2 regions of the Streptomyces sp. NPDC044719 genome follow, and region 1 is predicted to be linked to the other one. Evidence: riboswitches for the same ligand, from Rfam matches in the RefSeq annotation. Region 1 holds a riboswitch; the other holds the start of a gene.
The links. Region 1 has a riboswitch for cobalamin ahead of AC07DF_RS16305 (ABC transporter substrate-binding protein). Riboswitches for the same ligand answer to the same signal wherever they lie in the genome.
Positions count from the first base shown of each region.

Region 2: it holds a riboswitch for cobalamin, as region 1 does, so the genes downstream of both, AC07DF_RS08380 (energy-coupling factor ABC transporter permease) here and AC07DF_RS16305 (ABC transporter substrate-binding protein) in region 1, are expected to answer to the same signal.

Region 1 is NZ_JBWKHE010000004.1:80,292-84,863, reverse strand. Features, by position in the region: gene AC07DF_RS16315 (ABC transporter ATP-binding protein) at 1-27, opposite strand, end outside; gene AC07DF_RS16310 (FecCD family ABC transporter permease) at 24-1,037, opposite strand; gene AC07DF_RS16305 (ABC transporter substrate-binding protein) at 1,034-2,050, opposite strand; cobalamin riboswitch at 2,121-2,309, opposite strand; gene AC07DF_RS16300 (CoA-binding protein) at 2,391-2,798, shown strand; gene AC07DF_RS16295 (4-hydroxybenzoate 3-monooxygenase) at 2,835-4,058, shown strand; gene AC07DF_RS16290 (ArsR/SmtB family transcription factor) at 4,060-4,419, opposite strand; gene AC07DF_RS16285 (cation diffusion facilitator family transporter) at 4,482-4,572, shown strand, end outside.
Region 2 is NZ_JBWKHE010000002.1:361,758-366,329, reverse strand. Features, by position in the region: gene AC07DF_RS08390 (MDR family MFS transporter) at 1-46, shown strand, start outside; gene AC07DF_RS08385 (serine/threonine-protein kinase) at 264-1,691, shown strand; cobalamin riboswitch at 1,770-1,954, shown strand; gene AC07DF_RS08380 (energy-coupling factor ABC transporter permease) at 1,985-2,686, shown strand; gene AC07DF_RS08375 (energy-coupling factor ABC transporter substrate-binding protein) at 2,683-3,027, shown strand; gene cbiQ (cobalt ECF transporter T component CbiQ) at 3,033-3,782, shown strand; gene AC07DF_RS08365 (energy-coupling factor ABC transporter ATP-binding protein) at 3,779-4,572, shown strand, end outside.

The sequences.
Region 1 (4,572 bases):
CGTATCACCGGCGTGTGTCTCCGTCACCGCACCCTCCGCGTCCGGTAGAGCACCGCCACGAACGCCGGCACCCCGATCAGCGAGGTCACGACCCCCACCGGCACCTCCTGGGGATCCAGGACCGTCCGGGCCAGGGTGTCGACCCACACCAGGAACACCGCCCCGGCGAGGGCGGTGACCGGCAGCAGCCGGACGTGCCCGGGTCCGGCCAGGGCCCGGGCGGCGTGCGGCAGGACCAGCCCGACGAAGCCGATCGCCCCGGCCGAGCTGACCAGCGCGGCCGTGAGCAGGGCCGTGACGCACAGCAGCACCAGACGGGTGCGGGCCACGGACACCCCGAGCGCGGCCGCCGCGTCCTGCCCGAAGGCGAAGGCGTCGAGGGTGCGGGCGTACGACAGGCACACCACCAGTGCCACGGCCAGGACGGCGAAGCACAGCCACACGTCGGTCCAGCCGGCCCCGCCGAGTGAGCCCAGAAGCCAGAACAGCACGCCCCGGGTGGTCTCGGCGTCGGCGGCGGTCAGCACGACGAAGGAGGTCAGCGCGGAGAAGAGCTGCATGGCGGCGACGCCCGCGAGGACGACCCGGTCGGTGGTGTCGCCGAGGGTGTGGCTGAGCAGCAGGACCAGCGCGAAGGAGACCAGGGCGCCGAGGAAGGCGCCCGCGGACACCGAGACGGCACCGCCGCCCACGCCCAGCACGACGATGACGACCGCGCCGGTGGAGGCGCCCGAGGACACCCCGAGCACGAACGGGTCGGCCAGCGGATTGCGCAGCAGCGACTGCATCACGGCCCCGCACACGGCGAGTCCCGCCCCGCACACGGCCGCGAGCAGGGTGCGCGGCAGGCGCAGCTGCCAGACGATCCCGTCCCGGATCGGCGTCAGGCCGGAGCTGCCGACCCCCAGGTGGGACGCGACGACGGACCACACGTCCCCGACCCGGATGTCGGCCGGTCCGATGGTGATCGCCAGGGCGACGGAGACCACCAGCAGCAGGGCGCCCCCGACGGCGAGCGCCGGTCCGCGCACGGTCACTTCACGAGCCCGAACTCACGCAGTCCGGCCGCGACCTTCTCCACGCCCTCGACCGTGCGGATGGTCGGGTTCATGGCCTGCCCGCTGAGCAGCACGTACCGCTTGTGCTTGACCGCGTCCATGTTCTTGGTGACGGGGTTGGACTCCAAGAAGGCGATCTTCCGCTTCGCCGACTCGGCGGTCTCCGAGTCGCGGGTCAGGTCGCCGATCACGAGGACGTCCGGGTTCCGGTCGGCGACCGTCTCCCAGTTGACCTGCGGCCACTCCTCGTGCGTGTCGTCGAAGACGTTCTTCGCGCCGAGGGCGCGGGTCATGATCCCGGGCGCTCCGCAGCAGCCGGCCAGATAGGGCGACTCGGAGTTGGCGAACCAGTACAGAAGGGAGACGTCCGAGGCGTCGACGCCCCGCGTGGCCTTCCTCATCCGCTGCTGGAGGGATGCCACGAGCTTGTCGCCGCGGTCCTTCACTCCGAAGACGGTCGCGAGGTCCCGCACCTCGCCGTAGACGGTGTCGATGCCCAGCGCCTTGTCGCGCTTGCCGTCGCCGCCGCCCGAGTTGTCCTTGCCGGCGCAGTCGGACGGGGAGACGTACGTGGGCACGCCGAGCTTCTCGAACTGCTCGCGGGTGGCGACGCCGCCCTTGCCGAGGGTGGAGACGAAGGACGCCGCGACGAAGTCGGGCTCGGAGTCCAGGACCCGTTCGAAGGAGGGGTTGTTCTCGGCGATGCGCGGCACCTTCGCGTTGGCCTTCTCCAGCCCCTTCATCACGGGGTCGGTCCAGGTCGCGGTACCCGCTAGCCGGTCGGCGAGACCGAGGGAGAGCAGGATCTCGGTGGTGCCCTGGTTGAGGGAGACGGCGTGCCGGGGCGCCTTGTCGACCCGGACCTTCCGGCCGCAGTTGTCGAGTGTGACGGCGGCCTTCGTCGTGGTGGGCTTCGAGTCCCCGCAGCCGGTCAGGAGCAGGGAGCCGGCCGCGAGCAGGACGGCGGCACGGGCGGGTCGGGCGAGGGGCAAGGAAACCAGTCCTCAGGCGTCGAGGGCCCGATCGCGGAGCCCGGTCGTACGGTGCTCCCCCACCGCCGGCCGGCCGCGGGGGCCGCCAGCAGGTCTTCGGACTCGGGTTCACCCGGTGCGGGGCGCCTTCCCGTACGACGTCCAGCCGTACAGTGGCCGCGGCCCCGCCCGTCCCCCTCACCGCTGCGCGTCAGTTCCGGATTCGCACCGGATTCCCTGACCCACGTACATGGGTTCGACTGGCCTCGGCAAGCTATCACGGTGGGCATCGGGGAATCACCGCGCGCCCCGCGTCGTTGCCCGGACAGCAGCTCTTCCGCGACTCCCGAGGAGGCCGCCGGTGTACGGCGACGACGCAACGGTCCGCAGGATCCTCACCGAGCTCGGCGACACCTGGGCCGTGGTCGGCCTGTCGTCGAACCGGCAGCGCGCGGCGTACGGCGTCGCCGCGGTGCTCCAGCGCTACGGCAAGCGCGTCGTGCCCGTGCACCCCAAGGCGGAGACCGTGCACGGCGAGCAGGGGTACGCGAGTCTGGCGGACATCCCCTTCGACGTGGACGTCGTGGACGTGTTCGTGAACAGCGACCTCGCCGGAGCGGTCGCGGACGAGGCGGTCGCCAAGGGCGCCGGGGCGGTGTGGTTCCAGCTCGGCGTCATCGACGCGGCGGCGTACGACCGCACCCGGGCCGCGGGCCTGGAGATGGTGATGGACCGGTGCCCGGCGATCGAGATCCCGCGGCTCGGGTAAGGGTCACGACGGTCGCGCCCCCTCCATAATGAGCGCATGACCCACGCCTCCCCGCCCGCGGACACAGGCTCCGCCGGACGTTTCCCGGTCGTCGTCGTGGGTGCCGGTCCCGCCGGGCTGACCGTCGGCAACATCCTGCGGGCCGCCGCCGTGGACTGCCTGGTGCTGGAGACCGAGACCCGGGAGTTCATCGAACAGCGGCCCCGGGCCGGGGTCATCGAGGAGTGGGCCGTACGCGGTCTGGAGAAGCGGGGCCTCGCCCGGAACCTGCTGGACCGCGCGGAGCTGCACACCGCGTGCGAGTTCCGCTTCGACGGGGAGCGGTACCGGTTCCACTACGGCGAGATGACGGGCAGTCACCACTTCGTCTACCCGCAGCCCTTGCTCGTGACGGACCTGGTGCGCGAGTACGCCGATGTGCGGGGCGGGGAGATCCGCTTCGGGATCCGGGACGTGGAGCTGCACGACCTCGAGACCGACCGGCCGTCCGTGTCGTACACCTGCCCGGAGACGGGTGAACGGCGGGTCGTGCACTGCGACTTCGTGGCCGGCTGCGACGGGGCGCGCGGAGTGACGCGGGCCGCACTGCCGCCCGAGCGGGTCCGGGTCGCGCGGCACGACTACGGCATCGGCTGGCTGGCGCTGCTCGCCGAGGCGCCGCCGTCCGCCGACTGCGTGCTGTTCGGCTGTCACGCGAACGGCTTCGCGGGCCAGATGCCCCGCAGCCCGGAGGTGACCCGCTACTACCTCCAGTGCCCGCCGGGTGACGACCCGGAGAACTGGCCGCACGAGCGCGTCTGGGCGGAGCTGCGGCAGCGGCTCGGGGCGGCCGGAGCGCCACCGCTGACGGAGGGGCGGCTGATCGAGAAGCGCGTGCTGGACATGCACGACTACGTGGTCGAGCCGATGGCGCACGGCCGGCTGTACCTCGCGGGCGACGCGGCGCATCTGGTCGCCCCCATCGCCGCCAAGGGCATGAACCTCGCCCTGCACGACGCCTTCCTGCTCGGCGACGCCCTGGTGGTGCGCCTGACGACGGGTGACGACAGCGGTCTGGCCGGCTATGCGGAGGCCTGCCTGCGGCGTGTGTGGGACTACCAGGAGTTCTCGCAGTGGCTGTCCGAGGTGTACCACGGCACGGCGGCGGGCGACCCGTTCCGCGCGGGCACCACGCTCGCCCGGCTGCGCCGCCTGTTCACCTCGCCCGCGGCGGCCGCGGCCTTCGCCGAGCAGTATCTGGGGACGGCCGCGCGGTACTGACTCAGTCGTGCGGAGGGCGGTCGCTGAGACGGTGGTCGGCCACGTTCAGCGCCTCGTCCACGAGCCGGCGCAGATGGCCGTCGCGGAGTGAGTAGATCACGCGGCGGCCTTCTTTACGGGTGTCCACCAGGCCCGCGAGACGCAACCGCGCCAGATGCTGACTGACGGCGGGCCGGGCCGCCCCGCACGCTTCCGTGAGCGTCGTGACGTCGGCCTCTCCCCCGGTCAGCGCGTGCAGCAGGGCGAGCCGGGTCCGGTCGCCCAGGAGGGCGAGGAGTTCGGCGGCGAGCGCGAACTGTTCCTCGCCGGGGCTGCGCGGATGCGCATCGTGCGCAGGTGACAGGTGCATGCGTGCGCTCATACGCACATAATGGCCCTGTGGGCGTGTGCACGTCCACTCCCGCGCACCGGAAGGGGACCCACGTGAGCGACCGGCACGAGCACTCCCACCCTCACCACCACCGGCACGGCCTGCGCCACCGGCTGTCCCACCTCCTCACCCCCCACTCCCACG
Region 2 (4,572 bases), on a different contig from region 1:
GCTGCCGCGCCGGGAGGAGCGGCCGGAGACGGACGAGACGGCCTGACCCGGCGGGCGGCAGCCCGGCAACCGCGTGCACCGCGCCATCACCCCGCCGGGCGACGTCTCCGCTCCCGGATTTCCGGGACGGCACCGTCCCTCGACACCGCCGCGGAGATCAGTGGTCACGCGGCGCCAGTATCCTGGGTCGGCTGCGATGTCTCCCACCAACCCCCGCGTCAAAACGGGGAGTTCGGCCTGCGGCGACGTACCTTCCCCCACGCATGAGACGAGGACGAGTGCTGCTAGCGGGCCGCTACCGGCTGGATGTTGAGATCGGGCGCGGTGGAATGGGAGAGGTCTGGCGCGCGTACGACGAGACGCTCGCCAGAGCGGTGGCCGTCAAGCTGCTGCTGCCCCAGGACACCGATGTCACGGCGGCCTCCCGGTTCCGTCTGGAGGCCCAGACCGCCGGGCGTCTCAACCACCCCCATCTGGTGGGTGTCTGGGACTTCGGCGAGTACGACAACCGGCTGTACCTGGTGATGGAACTGGTCGACGGCGACAGCCTCGCCGGGGTGCTGGCCGCCTCCGGCGCGCTTCCCGCCGAACGGGTGGCGGATCTCGCCGCGCAGGCCGCCGCCGGGCTGGCCGCCGCACACGCGCAGGGCATCGTCCACCGCGACATCAAGCCCGCCAACCTCCTGCTGGACGCCCACGGCACCCTGAAGATCGGCGACTTCGGCATCGCCCGCTTCCTCGACGACCCCGGCGCCGCGCTCACCGCCACCGGCCAGATCGTCGGCACCGGCCTCTACCTGGCGCCCGAACGCGCCCTGGGCCAGCCCGCGGGTCCCGCCTCCGACATGTACTCCCTGGGGTGTCTGCTCTACCAACTCCTCAGCGGGCGGCCGCCGTTCCAGGCGGACACCGCTGTCGCGCTCCTCCACCAGCACCTCGACTCCGCGCCCGTTCCGCCTCGCGAGCTCGGTGTCGCCGGACTCCCGCCGGCCTTCGAGAACTACCTGCTCGGCCTGCTCGCCAAGCAGCCCGAGGACCGGCCCACCGCCCAGCAGACCGCCGAGTGGTTCGCCGGGGGCGCCTGGCGAGGGCTGCCCGAGCCGCTGCCGGAGGCCGCGCCCCCCGTGACGTCCGCCACTCGGAGGCCGTATTCGGCCGCCGAGACCCGCAACCCGGCCGCCTACGCGCTGCCCGGCGCCCCGGGGCTGCGCACCGGCCGCTCACCCCGGACCGGCCGTTCGCGCCGCGCCGCGCCCCGGGGCGGCCCCGACCACCGCCGCAGGGCGGCCGCGACGATCGCCGCCGCGGCGCTCTTCGCCGCCGCGATGCTCGCCGGCATGCTGTGGTTCTCGCCCGACAACACCGCGACGGAGGGCACGGAGCCCGACGCGTCCCCCTCCGCGAGCAGCCCCGCCGCCACACCGTCCGCGGACTCCGCCTCGCCCCTTTCCTCCGACCCTGCCAAGGACACGGCTCCGGGCGCCGGCGCTCCGGCCACCGGCACAGTGGCCGATATCACCCCGTCCACCACCGCGCCCCCTCCCCCTGCCCCCGTCGCAACGACGCCCAGCCCCACGACTCCGGCGCAGGAGACGGCCGACCCAGCGCAAAAGGCGGACAAACCCCAGCAGGAGAAGCCCCGTCAGACCTGGGAGGACGGGGACGACGATGACGACGGCGGCGACGACTGAGCGGCCCTGCGCCGGTGTGCGAGCGGGCGCCCCCTCGCGCGCCCCCTCGGGTGGCTTGTCATCGTCCTTATCCCGGCATTACTGTCACCACGCCTTGGTGAACGGGAAATCCGGTGTGATGCCGGTGCGGCCCTCGCCACTGTGAATCGGGAAGTCCGGCTCCGGCCCTCACGGGCAGCCACTGGGTCCTTGTGACCCGGGAAGGCGGAGTACGGGCGGTGGTACCCGTCAGCCAGGAGACCGGCCAAGGCACGTCAACCATCCACGAGGTGCTGGAGAGGGTCTGCTGAGCCATGCACATAGCCGAGGGTTTCCTGCCACCCGCGCACGCGGTCGCCTGGGGCGTCGCGTCGGCACCGTTCGTCGTCCACGGGGTCCGGTCGCTCACCCGTGAGGTGCGCGAGCACCCGGAGAGCACCCTGCTCCTCGGTGCCTCCGGTGCCTTCACGTTCGTCCTGTCCGCCCTGAAGCTTCCGTCGGTCACCGGCAGTTGCTCCCACCCCACCGGAACGGGCCTGGGAGCCATCCTGTTCCGGCCGCCCATCATGGCGGTGCTGGGCACCATCACCCTGCTCTTCCAGGCACTCCTGCTCGCCCACGGCGGCCTCACCACGCTCGGCGCCAACGTCTTCTCCATGGCGATCGTCGGGCCCTGGGCCGGATACGCCGTGTACAAACTGCTGCGGCGGTACGACGTGCCGCTGATGGTCGCGGTCTTCTTCGGGGCGTTCTTCGCCGACCTGTCCACCTACTGCGTCACCAGCGTGCAGCTGGCACTGGCCTTCCCCGACCCGGGCAGCGGGTTCGTGGGCGCGCTCGGCAAGTTCGGCACCATCTTCGCCGTCACCCAGATACCGCTCGCGGTGAGCGAGGGGCTGCTGACGGTCCTTGTGATGCGGCTGCTGGTGCAGTCCAGCAAGGGCGAACTGACCCGGCTGGGTGTGCTCCTCGCCAAGAAGCAGTCCGTGACCGAGACCGAGGCGGCGACCCGATGAAGAAGAGCACGAAGATCAACCTCCTGCTGCTGCTCGCCGTGGCCGCGCTCGCCGTACTGCCGCTCGCGCTCGGCCTCGGCGACCACAAGGAGGAGCCGTTCACGGGCGCCGACGCCCAGGCGGAGACGGCGATCACCGAGATCGACCCGGACTACAAGCCCTGGTTCTCGCCGCTGTACGAGCCGCCGTCGGGTGAGATCGAGTCGGCGCTGTTCGCCCTCCAGGCCGCGCTCGGCGCCGGTGTCCTCGCCTACTACTTCGGTCTGCGCCGGGGCCGGCGGCAGGGGGAGCAACAGGCGCGGGAGCGGGACGCCGAGGAGTCCACGGCCGAGAGGGCCTGAGCCGCGTGCTGCCGATCGACGCGGCGGCGCACAGCAGTCGCTGGCGCCGCCGCCATCCCGTGGACAAGGCCGTGCTCGGTCTCGGACTCACCGTGCTGGCCATCTCGCTGCCGCCCTGGCCGGGTGCGGCGCTGGTGCTCGTGACGGCGGTGGCCCTGCTGCTGGGACCGGCCGGTGTGCCGGGCCGCCGGCTGTGGCGGGCCTACCGGGTGCCGCTGGGCTTCTGCGTGACCGGCGCGGTCACCCTGCTCGTCCAGGTCGGCGGGCCGGAAGGCTTCGTCTCCCTCGCGGACGACGGGCCCCTGCGGGCCGGGGAGCTGCTGCTGCGCACCTCGGCGGCCTCCCTGGGGGTGCTGCTGTTCGCCTTCACCACGCCCATGTCCGACCTGCTGCCGCGTCTGGTCCGGGCCGGCGTCCCGGCGCCCGTCGTCGATGTCGCGCTCGTGACGTACCGCATGAGCTTTCTGCTGCTGGACTCCGTGCGCCGGATCCGCGACGCGCAGGCAGCCCGGCTCGGGCACACCACGCGGGCCGCCGCCTGGCGTTCGCTGGGCGGCCTCGGCGCCACCGCGTTCGTCCGGGCCTTCGACCGGGCGGCCCGCCTCCAGGCCGGTCTCGCCGGGCGCGGCTACGACGGGACCCTGCGTGTCCTGGTGCCCGAGGCCCGCGTATCCGTCCGCTTCACGGTCGCCAGCTGCGCGCTCCTCGCGGCGCTGGCCGTCCTCACCTTCGTACTGGAAAGGCCGCCGGCATGAGCGAGCCCGCCCTCGTCGCCCTGCGGGGCGCGTCCTTCGCCTACGAGGACGGCCCGGCCGTGCTCAGCGGCCTCGACTTCGACATCCGCGAGGGGCGGGCGCTCGCGCTGCTCGGCCGCAACGGCAGCGGCAAGACCACGCTGATGCGGCTGCTCAGCGGCGGACTGCGGCCGCACGAGGGGCGGTTGACGGTCGACGGGCAGCCGGTGACGTACGACCGCAAGGGCCTGACCCGGCTGCGGACGACCGTCCAGCTCGTGGTGCAGGACCCGGACGACCAGTTGTTCGCGGCGTCCGTCGAGCAGGACGTGTCGTTCGGGCCGCTGAACCTGGGCCTGGCCGATCCGGAGGTACGGGCGCGGGTGGCGGAGGCGCTCGCCGCCCTGGACATCACCGCCCTGGCCGACCGGCCCACCCATCTGCTCTCCTACGGGCAGCGCAAGCGGACCGCCATCGCGGGCGCGGTCGCCATGCGGCCCCGTGTGCTGGTCCTCGACGAGCCGACGGCCGGACTCGACCCCGACGGCCAGGAACGGCTCCTCAGCACACTCGACGGGCTGCGCGCGAACGGCACCACGGTGGTGATGGCCACGCACGACGTCGATCTCGCCCTGCGCTGGGCCGACGACGCGGCGCTCCTCACCCCGGACGGCGTGCACCTCGCCCCCGCGCCCACGGCACTGGCCCGGACCGATCTCCTCCGGCAGGCGGGACTGCGGTTGCCCTGGGGTGCCGCAGCCGCCGAACTGCTGCGTGCCCAGGGGTTGTTGAACGACTCTGCGCCCGGCCC